4 regions of the Serratia rhizosphaerae genome follow, and region 1 is predicted to be linked to each of the others. Evidence: predicted binding sites of a transcription regulator. Region 1 holds the regulator's gene; each other region holds the start of a gene.
What was found. The regulator Fur, encoded in region 1, represses iron uptake genes when iron is present. The targets are predictions, from matches to a motif close to ATAATAATGAGAACNACTATCAA.

Region 1 (3,116 bases):
GCAAGCTGGTGAAGGCGCACGGCATCGATCGGATGCAGGCCTGGCAGGATGGCCTGAAAGATGCCAAAGACGCCAAAGCGTTCGCCACCTCGCGCGTGGGCGTCAACTTCTGGGATACTCTGTACTGGGGCGGTTTTGACTCGGTGAACGACTGGGCCAACAAGGGCTATGAAGTGGTGGTTTCCAACCCGGACTATGTCTATCTGGACTTCCCGTATGAAGTGAACCCGAACGACAGCGGCTATTACTGGGGCACCCGCTTCAGCGACGAACGGAAAATCTTCAGCTTTGCGCCGGACAATATGCCGCAAAACGCGGAAACCTCGGTTGACCGCGACGGCAACGCCTTTACCGCCAAGAGCGATAAGCCGTGGCCGGGAGCGTATGGTCTGTCCGCCCAGCTGTGGAGCGAGGTGGTGCGCACCGATCCGCAGATGGAGTATATGATCTTCCCGCGCGCGCTGTCGGTGGCCGAACGCGCCTGGCACCGTGCCGAATGGGAGCTGGACTATCAGGCGGGCCGCGAATATAAGGGCGGTGAAACGCAGTTTGTCGATACCAAAAAGCTGGCGCAGGAGTGGCTGATTTTTGCCAATATTCTGGGGCAGCGCGAACTGGCCAAGCTGGATGCGGGCGGAATCAGTTACCGTCTGCCGGTGCCGGGCGCCCGTATTGTCGGCGGCAGGCTGGAGGCCAATATTGCGCTGCCGGGCCTGACGATCGAATATTCGACCGACGGCGGCCAGCGTTGGCAGCGTTATGATGATGCCGCCAGGCCGGCGGTGCAGGGCGAAGTGCAGATTCGTTCGGCAAGCCCGGATGGCAAGCGCTTTAGCCGCGCGGAGCCGGTAGCGGCTTAAGTCAACGTCTGCGGCGCCCGAACGGTATAACGGCGGGCGCCGCAGCTCACCCACGATCGGCAGGCATAAAAAAACCGCCGTGCGGCGGTTCCTGTTTACGCTGGCAGGCCAGCTTTACTTCTTGTTATGCAGCGTGTCGTTTTCACGGCAGTCACCGCTGGCACAGTGGCCGTACAGGTACAGGCTGTGGTTGGTGAGTTTGATGCCGTGCTGTTTGGCGATATCGCGCTGACGTTGTTCGATAGACTCATCGCTGAATTCGATCACTTTGCCGCAGTCCAGGCAGATCAGGTGATCGTGATGATGCTGTTGGGTCAGTTCGAATACTGACTTGCCGCCTTCGAAGTTATGGCGCGTGACGATACCGGCGTCGTCGAACTGGTTCAGTACGCGGTAAACCGTCGCCAGACCAATTTCTTCGCCCATGTCGATCAGTTTCTTATACAAATCTTCCGCACTGACATGATGGCAAGCCGGATCTTGCAGCACTTCCAGGATTTTGAGTCGCGGAAGCGTGACTTTTAAGCCGGCCTTCTTCAATGCGGTGTTGTTGTCAGTCATGCGGATTCAGTCCTGTTACTATGCTAATCAGTTGAGGCATTGTTGCCTGTGGCATCGGTCGGCACAAAGCGTTAATAGCGTCTCATTATAGAACCGGTTGCCCTAAATGGAAACCGCCGGTTGTTAACAAAAGCCTACTGCGCCGTTACATGTTGCGCGTGCAACATCTTGATGAATGGGATAAACCGGGGCCAAAGTCTACCGTGACGGGGAGGGAAGTTACTAATATGTAGCTTCTATTGCTTCAATCCGTGATGCCGATAACGGCCCCGCCGCTCAGCAGGGCCACCTATCGCAGCATTGCGGAGCGTTGAATCAGCCGATGATATCGGCCAGGCTCAGCTCTTCAACAATCTGTTTGACCCAGGCTTCCACGCGTTCGTTGGTCAGTTCCGGCTGGCGGTCTTCATCAATGGCCAAGCCGATAAAGTTGTCATCGTCCGCCAGACCCTTGGAGGCTTCGAAATGGTAGCCTTTGGTTGGCCAGTGGCCGACGATGGCAGCGCCGCGTGGTTCGATAATATCGCGGATGGTGCCCATCGCGTCACAGAAGTACTCGGCATAGTCTTCCTGATCGCCGCAGCCGAACAGCGCAACCAGCTTACCGTTGAAGTCTATTTCTTCCAGCGTCGGGAAAAAGTCGTCCCAGTCACATTGTGCTTCACCGTAGTACCAGGTCGGGATGCCCAGCAGCAAAATGTCAAATGCGTCCAGATCTTCTTTGCTGCTTTTGGCGATGTCGTGAATCTCAGCAACATCATCGCCGAAATCTTTGCGAAGGAGCTTTTGAATCATCTTGGCAATGTTTTCGGTATTGCCCGTGTCGCTGCCAAAGAAAATGCCTACGTTAGCCATATTGCGTATAACCTTTTAATTCAATAAATTACAATACGTTTCGCCTGCTGATCGCATCGGTATCGTTGTAAAGTGGCGTCTTGGTAAAGACCTGGGTCCTACCGGTAAACGCCTATCATGCCAGAAATTTGCTCCGGGGTTTTATCGCGTTCATGCGATGCCGGAAAGTAAGGCGGCGTTAAGCGAGCATCATCCTTACGCCGTGTGCGGCAGGCGCACGTTATTATTGCGACGGCTGCTCTTCCGCCAGCTGCGCCAGCAGCATCTGCTCGATCAGTTCGCTGCGGCTGATATTGCGCTGTTCGGCCAGCTTGTTCAGCGCTTCCACCGCTTCCGCGTTGATTTTCAGTTCCACACGCCGTAATCCACGTACTTTATCGCGCCGTAACTGATTACGCTTATTAATTCTAAGCTGTTCATCACGGGATAACGGGTTGGTTTTCGGGCGCCCCGGACGGCGTTCATCTGCGAACAGATCCAGCGTCGTGCGATCCGTGTTTTCTTTTGCCATAGGTAGCGGTACTGCAAGGGAATTAGCCTCAAAAAGCGATGGTTTGCTTCCGGACGCTGTGGTTAATACCGTTCAGGTCGTTACAACCTAAGCCAACTTTGCCCCCAATCTGGCGCCGGACAGCACGCTGGGGATGGCGGCAAAAATTATAGCGCGCCATCTTACCCCAGCAGGCGTCGCAACGACAATGCCTAACTGAGGCGCAAACGCGCTAAGCCGTTATCTTTAGCGCGTTTTTTCGCCACCTGCGTTATGGCTCGGCCAAAAAGCGGTGAATAGCGCGCAGTACGGCCTGCGGTTTTTCCGCGTGCACCCAGTGTCCGGTGCCG
Region 2 (3,116 bases), 2.3 Mb from region 1:
CTTCGGTGCGGCGCTGCTGGGCGTGGTGCTGCTGTTGGTGATGGGCAGTTTGCGGCGGGTAACGCGCAGCGAACCGGAGGCGACCCTCCAGCCCGCTGTGGCGCAGACTAGCGGGAAGTAAAGCGTTTTTCCAACAGCGTCAGCAGGTTGCTGGCGCTGTAGTAGTCCAGACGGAAGGTTTCGTTGCCGAGCGCATAGACCTGTTTATTTTGCACCGCCGGCAGCTGCGCCAGAAATTTATTATTCACCAGACGCTGTACGTCATTCTCGTCATTGGCGAACAGCAGCAGCGTCTGGCCATTCAGCCCCGCCGCCAGACTCTCTCCCGACAGTTGAACAATATCTTCACGCGAGCCTTGGCTGGTGCTGGTGTGCAGGTTGGCCGGCGGCTGCGCCAGGGTGAACCCCAGCTGCTGCAGCATTTTCCCCTGTGAGGATTCGCCGGTCCACAGGTTGGCGGCTTTGCCGTCCTGACGGAAAACCAGGGCGGAGACCGGCTGCGGCGGCAGCGTGATGTGCTGCTTCAGCGCCTGTTCGCGGGCGGCGAAGTCGGCGGTCAGTTTCTCGGCCTGGGCGTCGCGCCCGGTGGCATAACCCAGCTCTTTCGCCAGCTCCTGCCAGCTTTTATCGTCATAGTTGACCACCAGCACCGGCGCGATGACGGACAGCTGGTCATACAGCTGCAGCGCGGAGTCGCCGCCGGTGGCGGAAATCACAATCAGGTCCGGCGCTTCGCCGGCAATGCTTTCGGCATTGGGCTCGCCGACATACAGACGTTTCACGCCGCGCTGTGTGGCGATCTTTCCCCACTGCAGGAAGAAGCCTTGCTTATCGGTAAAGCGCCCGTTGGGGTTGGTGGCGCCGCTGGCGATCACCGGGGCGTCAATCGCCAGCAGGGTGCCGGTCAGGGTCACGCTGGTGGAAACGATGCGCGTCGGGGGCTGCTTGAGGGTGACGGGGCCGTGGGAGGTTTCAATCGTGCGGGGCCACTGTGGGGAAGCCGCCTGTGCTGCTGAGATGGCCAATAACGCCAGCCCCAAAAGCAGGATCTTCTTCATCCGGGTAATCCTTGTTGGTGTCGTTGACGAGCCTGACTCGCCGTTAAATGCGAAAAGCTTAATGGTTATCATTTATCTAGAGAATACCACAACGTTTATACCATGATTATCAGGGTAAAGAAGTGTTTACGTTTATTGACATAGCCAGAGACGGAGGGTAATTTAGCGCCACGAAACACAAATGATAATCATTATTATATTGGTTATTATTGGCGAATAACAGAGGGCGTACCCATGGATACAGCCGTGAATGGTGCTCAGCAGAAGGCACCGCACGCGAAAGAGAACGAACAGGCGCAATTCGGTGTCGATCCGGCGTCAGGCTTCTTTTTCACATCACCTTTTCGCAGCCTGACGACGCAAGGGTGCTTTGCCACTATCACCCTGCCGGCCGCCGGCGGTGATGATATCAACGGCGAGTTTCAGCAGGCCGTGCGTCACGCCTTTGACGACGCGCGGCTGGCCGGCATAAAAAAGCCGGTGCTGTGCGGCGCGATCCCGTTTGATACCCGCCAGCCGTCGTCGCTGTTTATTCCGCAGCATACCCAGTGGTTTGATCGCGAAGCCTTTATGGCGGCGCAGCCGGCGGCCGACGCCGACGGCCCGGAAATTGACGCCCTGAATGAACTGCCGGCGCAGGCGCCCTTTATGCAGATGGTCAGCGACGCCGTGGCGGCAACCGCCAGCGGCGAGCTGGATAAGGTGGTGCTGTCGCGCCTGCTGGAAATCGAAACCCGGCAGCCGGTCGACCGCCAGGCGCTGATGGCGCGCATTATCGCGCAGAACCCGAACGGCTTTCATTTCCATGTGCCGCTGGAAGACGGGGCGCTGCTGGGCGCCAGCCCGGAACTGCTGCTGCGTAAGTCCGGCGCGCAGTTCTATTCCAACCCGCTGGCCGGCTCCGCCCGACGCGACGCCGATCCGCAGCGCGACCGTGAGGTGAGCGAGCAGCTGCTGGCGTCGAGCAAAGATAACGTCGAGCACGATTTTGTCACCGAAGGCATGCGCCAGGTGCTGACCGGCCGCTGCCGCTACCTGAATATCCCGACGGCTCCCGAACTGCTGAGCACCACCACGCTGTGGCATCTGTCGACGCCGATCGATGGCGAAGTGGACTGCCGCCGGGAGAATGCGCTGTCGCTGGCCTGCCTGCTGCACCCTACGCCGGCGCTGTGCGGCACGCCGACGCTGAAAGCGCGCGATCTGATTGCCGAACTGGAGCCTTTTGACCGCGACCTGTTCGGCGGCATCGTCGGCTGGTGCGACGCCGAAGGCAACGGCGAGTGGGTGGTCACCATCCGCTGCGGCACCGTGCAGGGTCGCCGGGTGCGCCTGTTTGCCGGCGCCGGCATCGTTAAAGATTCTTCGCCGGAGTCTGAATGGCATGAAACCGGCACCAAGCTCAGCACCATTTTGCGTGCGTTTGGATTGAACCAAGGATAACAACACCATGAGTATTGCATTTACCCCGTGGCCGGCCGAGTTTGCCCAGCGCTACCGCGACCGCGGCTACTGGATCGACCAACCGCTGACCGACATTCTCGATCGCCAGGCGGACAGCGACGCGACCGCGCTGGTCGACGCCGAGGGCAGCCTGAGCTATCGCCAGCTGCATCAACAGTCAGATCGCCTGGCCGCCGCACTGCTGCGCCGCGGTATTCAGCCGGGGGAAACCGCCCTGGTGCAGTTGGGCAACGTGGTGGAATTTTATGTCACCTTCTTCGCCCTGCTGAAAATTGGCGTGGCGCCGGTCAATGCGCTGTTCAGTCACCAGCGCAGCGAACTGAGCGCCTACGCCGAGCAAATCAAACCGGCGGTGCTGATTGCCGACAGCAAACACGCGCTGTTCGGCAATGACGATTTTCTGGCGACCTTCCGGGCGCAGCACCCGTCGCTGCGCGTGGTGGCGCTGCGCAGCCAGGCGCAGGGCGAACAGTCGCTGGCGGCGATGCTGGCGGAAGAGCGCGGCGATTTCCGCGCGACGCCGTCTGCGGCCGACCAGGTGGCGTTTTTCCAGCTGTCCGGCGGCAGCACCGGCACGCCGAAACTGATTCCGCG
Region 3 (3,116 bases), 1.2 Mb from region 1:
AACCCCACCGGATGCGCTTCTGCCGCATTACCGCCCATCACGACGATCAAATTCGCGTTCTTAATATCCACCCAGTGGTTGGTCATCGCACCGCGACCAAATGTTGGAGCAAGACTTGCTACCGTTGGTCCGTGTCAGACGCGCGCCTGGTTGTCTACGGCCAGCATGCCGAGAGCGCGGGTGAATTTCTGTGTTAAATAGCCGGTTTCATTACTGGCGCCTGATGCGCACAGCATGCCGGTGGACAGCCAGCGGTTAACGGTGGCGCCCTGTTCATTAGCGGCGATAAAGTTGGCGTCGCGGTCTTCTTTCATCAGCTTGGCGATGCGGGTAAAGGCGTCATCCCAGCTGAGGCGCTGCCATTTGTCGGAGCCTGGCGCGCGGTATTCAGGGTACTGCAGCCGGCCTTCGCTGTGGATGAAATCCACCAGACCTGCGCCTTTCGGGCAAAGCGCGCCGCGGCTGACCGGATGATCCGGATCCCCTTCGATATGGAAAATGCTCTCTTTTGCGTTCTTGGCGCCGTCGCCAAGGCTGTACATCAACAACCCACAGCCGACGGAACAGTATGTACAGTTGTTACGGGTTTCACGGGCGCGCAGCAGTTTGTACTGCCGGGTTTCCGCTAACGCCGCCTCGGGGGTGAACCCCAGCGCGGCCACCGTCGTCCCTGCCATACCGCCAGCGCAGATCTTAAAGAACTGCCTTCTGCTGACCTGCATGGGGGGTCTCCTTCATCGCGTAGTCACATTGTTTCGAATGCGCTTGCCTCACGCCAGGCGTGGAAGCGCTAATAATGATCGTTGTTATAGTGGTAACGTTATAACGCCCGTATATTACCATAGCGATACAGGGGTTGTTATAAAGCCGTGCTGTCTCAGTGAATAATATAGACACAAAATGACACAAAAGTGAGACATTGATCACAGTCATGGGTTGCGCAAAAACCGCACAAAGCACAGGGCATTGATAATCATTTTCAATATCATTTAATTAACTATAATGATCCGACTGCTTACGCGGTGCTTACATCCTTGCGCCGCCCTATCACACTGGAGACGATGATCATGAGTTATTCACTGCCATCACTGCCGTACGCCTATGACGCGCTGGAACCGCACTTTGACAAGCAGACGATGGAGATCCATCACACCAAACACCATCAGACCTACGTCAACAACGCCAACACCGTGCTGGAAGCCTACCCGGAACTGGCGTCGCTGAGCGTTGAAGAGCTGATCAAAGACCTGGATAAAGTCCCGGCCGACAAGCGTACCTTTATGCGCAACAACGCCGGCGGGCACGCCAACCACAGCTTCTTCTGGAAAAACCTGAAAACCGGCACCTCCCTGTCCGGCGATCTGAAAGCCGCCATCGAGCGCGACTTCGGCAGCGTGGAGAAATTCCAGGAAGAGTTCGAGAAAGCCGCCGCCACCCGCTTCGGCTCCGGCTGGGCCTGGCTGGTGCTGAAAGACGACGGCAAACTGGCGGTGGTCTCTACCGCCAACCAGGACAGCCCGCTGATGGGCGAAGCCGTTGCCGGCGCATCCGGTTTCCCGATTATCGGCCTGGACGTGTGGGAACACGCTTACTACCTGAAATATCAGAACAAACGTCCGGACTACATCAAAGCATTCTGGAACGTGGTGAACTGGGACGAAGCCGCCGCGCGTTTCGCCGCCAAGAAGTAATCTTCGCCTCACCGCATAATGCCCGCCTCCCGCGGGCATTTTTTGTTTAAAAACCCGCTAAAGTTTATCCCTGCAATGCCGATGGTTTTTCCCATCACATCGCTTAAAAAAGGGACAAATCATGGCGGTACTACACACATTGACCAGCAGGTATATTCACCTTGGCGTAGGGAAAAAACTCACTCTCGGCTTCATCCTGATGCTGCTGTTGGCGGCCATCATCGCCGGCACCGGCATCCACTACCTCACCATTATTGAATCCCGCTCCGATCGTATTGATTTTAGCGATCAATTGAATAATGAGATCACCCAGGCCCGCTATAATCGGGCAATGTACGCGCAAAATTACAGTAAGGAGTATCTGGATAAAAACTACGCCAATATCAGCAATGTAGAAAAACTGATCGCCCGCGGAAAAAATCTGGACTGGGATCCGCAAAGTCGTAAGGATTTGCAGCGCCTGGTCACCATGATCGACGAATACCAGCTGCAACAGCAAAAATTCCTCGATGCGGTCGCCGCCAAAAACGCCGTGCGCGAAAGCTGGAACATGTCTGACATTCAGCAGCAGCTTGCGCAGGCCGAACAGCAGTTCAGCAACGACGAATTTAAGATGTCATTCATTGAGCTCAGCAAAAAACTGACGCAAACGCGCTATCTCTCGCGCGGCCTGCTGCTGGACCTCAACCGCGACGCCGAAGCGCCGTTGCTCGCCGCCATCGACGACGCCCGTCGCAGCGCGCATGCGCTCCACCAGAAGCTGTCTGACAGCCAAAAACCGCTGCTGCAACCCTTGTTGAACGGGCTGGAGAGCTACGAGGGCCGCATCAAAGCCTATATGCCGGCCTACGAGCACGAACAGGCGCTAAATAACGCCCTGAGCGACAGCGCCGCAGATATCGGCACGCTGGTCAGAGCCTTTTTGAAAGACGAACTGACGCAAACCAACAACGATATTCAGAGCGCACAGCTCCGCATGGGCCTGACTACGCTGGCGGCGATCATCATTGGTCTGGTGGTTTCATGGCGCATTACCTTGCAAATCACCCGGCCGCTGAACAATACGCTGGCCATCGCTCAACGCATCGCCACCGGCGACCTGCGGCAGATAGAAGTCACCCATCGCCGCGATGAACTGGGCAGACTGCTGGACGCCATGGCCGCCATGAACCAAAACCTGCGCGACATGATTGAAAAAATCCAGCAGGGGGTCGGCCAGGTTTACACCGCCGCCAGTGAAATCTCCGCCGGCAATACCGACCTCTCCTCGCGCACCGAACAGCAGGCCGCCGCCGTGGAGGAAACCGCCGCCAGCATGGAACAGCTGACTGCCACCGTGAAGCAGAATGCGGACAACGCGCATCACGCCAACCAACTGGCAACCGACGCGTCCCAGACCGCACAGCAGGGCGGCAAGCTGGTGGG
Region 4 (3,116 bases), 1.5 Mb from region 1:
CGTACTGGCGTACGGGGAGTCCTTTTACCGGCCGCGTATCCGCCGGGCGGGTTTCCGGCAGGCGCAGAGCGATCAGCACGAAGACCAGCAGCGCGTAGCCGACCAGGAACCAGAAAGGGGCGCGCCAGCCAAACGCTTCCGCCAGTAATCCGCCCAACAGCGGCGCCAGCGCCGGGATAATATTCAGCGTACCGTTGAGGAAACCAAAGGCGCGCGCGGCATCGTCGCCGTTCATACGGTCGCGCACGCCGCTAAACGCCACTACGGCGGTGCAGCATACCGCGATGCCCTGCAGCAGGCGTGAGGCGATAAACAGCGTCGGGCTGTTGGCCAGCGCGGCCATGGCGGCGCCGATCATATACAGGATAATGCCGGCCAGTGCGACCGGCTTGCGCCCGTAGTTGTCGACCAGCGGCCCGGCGACGATCTGCCCCAGCCCCAGCACCAGAATAAACAGTGAAATGGTGGATTGGATCACTGCTTCGCTGCTGTTCAGGCCCAGAGCGATAGCCGGTATTGCCGGCAGGTAGAGGTCGATACCCAACGGGCCCAGCAAGACCAGGCTCAGCAGGAGAAGGAGAAATTTTTGCATAATGAAAAATAGCACATCCAAGTGACAAAGTGGCTTAGGGTAGTGCCTTCGCAGTGAAATGGAAAGGGCGGTGCACCAGGTTGTTATACAGAGAGAGCGGCAGGCGCGATGCCGGCAGCGGAACAGCGCCTGTCCGGATCAGGGCAGCAGTGCGGCATCGTGGCGGAAATAGCAGTTGGCCACCACGTCGGCGACATATCTGGCCTGATGCTTGGCATCGTCCAGCGCCCGGTGCGGCGTGCCTTCGAACGGCCGTAGCTTTTTGGGATTAAAGCCGTGCAGCTCTGCCAGCGTCACCAGGGTGCGGACATCCTGCGTGTGCCAAAACTTCCACGGACAGGGCATCGCCAGCTGTTGGAAGGCGTGCTCCAGGATGGCGCAGTCAAACTCTTTGCCGTTGCCCCAGACTTTTACCGTGTCGCTGCTGTGCATATGAATAAAGCGGCTCAGGTTGGTCAGCACGCGCTTTAAGCTGTCGCTGCCGCCAAAGGCCAATTTACGCGCCTCATCGGATTGCCTGGCCCACCAGGCGACCGTGTCCAAACCGATCGTCCTGCCGTCCTGTTCTTTTTGCGGGCTGACGGCCGCTTCAAACTCCTCGCCCAGCCGACCGGTTTTCGGATCGAAAAATACGGCGGCAACCACCAGTATGACCGCGCTTGGCTTCACATCCAGCGTTTCTATATCCAACATCACATGGTGCATCAGGTTTCTCTGCTCGCCAAAAGAGAGTGACAGGATACTACAAAGCCGGCATTGCCGCGCAGCGTCAATTCCAGGCAGGCGAAAAAGGGCGAATCACGGTATGATACGCATAGGTTTTGTTGAAGGTGGCTGCCGGAGTGAGAACGCTGATCTTTATTTGTTGCATGTTGGGGTATGCGCTGGTGCTGGGGTATCTGGGCACCTTTTTGGCAGACAAAGTCTGCGAAGGTTACAGCAACTACAGCAAAATCTGCCGCATGGTGGATATCTCTGAACCACATATCTCCAAAACGCCGCCACATCCGGCGAGGTAATCGCCGGCCTTTTGTTCCTCACCTTGATTTTACTGCGATAGTCCTCGTAATTTTCTGATGGCAAACGCCAGGCGTACTTGAACTCCCCGCCCATAAAAGATAATAATTATCATTGTTATTATCTTTACCAATATTTTCATTTTCTTAACACCAGCGCACCGCATCATGTTCTGACCAGACTGTCATCGAAATCGTCTTGTCTTGTTGCGGTGTACATTTTACGGCTTCCAATAGGAATTACGGCTATGTCTGGGATTTTTCCTGTCAAACGCTCCCGTCTGTTATGCGCTATTGCCCTGTTTTTACCGCTGTCCTCCTGGGCGGAGGATACGCTGCTGGTGACCGCCAAGCCGGCGGACACGGCGGATTCGGCAACCCATGGCTATACCGCCGGCACCAGCCAGGGGGCGACAAAAACCGACCGACCGCTGATTTTAACCGGGCAGGCGGTATCGGTGGTGACGCGTCAGCAGATGACCGACCAAAATGCCTTAACGGTCAACGATGCGTTGAAGTATACGCCGGGTGTGTTCACCAATTTTGCCGGCGGAGCGACGCGTTATGACACCATTGCGCTGCGGGGCTTTCACGGCGGCGATGTGAATAACACGTTTCTGGACGGGCTGAGGCTGCTGAGCGACAGCGGCAGTTACAACGCATTGCAGGTCGATCCCTGGTTCCTGGAGCGGGTTGACGTGATTAAAGGGCCGTCTTCGGTAATGTACGGCCAAAGCATTCCCGGCGGTCTGGTCGCCTTGACCAGTAAGCGGCCGCAGTTCGCCACCGAAGGGCACCTCAACCTGACGGGCGGCAATCACCATACCCAGGGCGGCGCGTTTGACGTGACCGGCGCGCTGTCGGATCAATGGGCATACCGCCTGACGGGCATGACGCGCAGCAGCGATACCATGTATGACCACCAGCGCGAAGAGCGCTACGCGATTGCGCCGTCGCTGTTATGGCAACCGAGTGAAGATACCTCGCTGTTGCTGAAGGCCTACCTGCAAAAAGATCCGTCCGGCGGCTATCACAGCGCGGTGCCGGCGGACGGCAGCCTGTATGCCAGTCAGGGCGACAAGCTGGGGCGCGGGTTCTTTGACGGCGACAGCCGCCATAACGTATTCAAGCGTTGGGAGCAGATCTACAGCTATGCCTTCTCGCACCGGTTTAATGACGTCTGGACGTTCCGCCAAAACGCCAGCTACACCCATTCGAACGTCGAGCTGGAGCAGGTGTATCAGGCGGGCTGGAATGAGGAGCATACCTTGCTGAATCGCTATTACAGCGGATCCAGCACCTCGCTGGACGCCTACGCCGTGGATAACCAGCTGGAAGCCGAGTTTGCCACCGGGCCGTTGGACCATAAAGTGTTGCTGGGGCTGGACTACCAGCGCTTCCGCAATAATCTGTGGGATGAAAGCGGCGGCGCGTCACCGTTGAATCCCTATACCGGCGTAGCGGGGGAGCCGTTGCTGACCGACGTGGTGCGCACCGACTCGCGCCGT

Region 2: FO014_RS17170 (isochorismate synthase) is a predicted target of Fur. The motif match lies at 1,234-1,256, and genes of this name have one in related genera.
Region 3: sodA (superoxide dismutase [Mn]) is a predicted target of Fur. The motif match lies at 967-989, and genes of this name have one in related genera.
Region 4: FO014_RS20675 (TonB-dependent siderophore receptor) is a predicted target of Fur. The motif match lies at 1,708-1,730, and genes of this name have one in related genera.

The regions. Positions count from the first base shown of each region.
Region 1 is NZ_CP041764.1:874,071-877,186, reverse strand. It holds gene FO014_RS04140 (family 20 glycosylhydrolase) at 1-860, shown strand, start outside; gene fur (ferric iron uptake transcriptional regulator) at 975-1,421, opposite strand; gene fldA (flavodoxin FldA) at 1,737-2,276, opposite strand; gene ybfE (LexA regulated protein) at 2,500-2,787, opposite strand; gene ybfF (esterase) at 3,038-3,116, opposite strand, start outside.
Region 2 is NZ_CP041764.1:3,696,884-3,699,999, forward strand. It holds gene entS (enterobactin transporter EntS) at 1-121, shown strand, start outside; gene fepB (Fe2+-enterobactin ABC transporter substrate-binding protein) at 108-1,058, opposite strand; gene FO014_RS17170 (isochorismate synthase) at 1,293-2,501, shown strand; gene FO014_RS17175 ((2,3-dihydroxybenzoyl)adenylate synthase) at 2,509-3,116, shown strand, end outside.
Region 3 is NZ_CP041764.1:2,078,909-2,082,024, forward strand. It holds gene fdnG (formate dehydrogenase-N subunit alpha) at 1-722, opposite strand, end outside; gene sodA (superoxide dismutase [Mn]) at 1,068-1,691, shown strand; gene FO014_RS09685 (methyl-accepting chemotaxis protein) at 1,813-3,116, shown strand, end outside.
Region 4 is NZ_CP041764.1:4,445,015-4,448,130, forward strand. It holds gene FO014_RS20665 (multidrug effflux MFS transporter) at 1-592, opposite strand, end outside; gene FO014_RS20670 (3'-5' exonuclease) at 731-1,297, opposite strand; gene FO014_RS23820 (hypothetical protein) at 1,435-1,611, shown strand; gene FO014_RS20675 (TonB-dependent siderophore receptor) at 1,857-3,116, shown strand, end outside.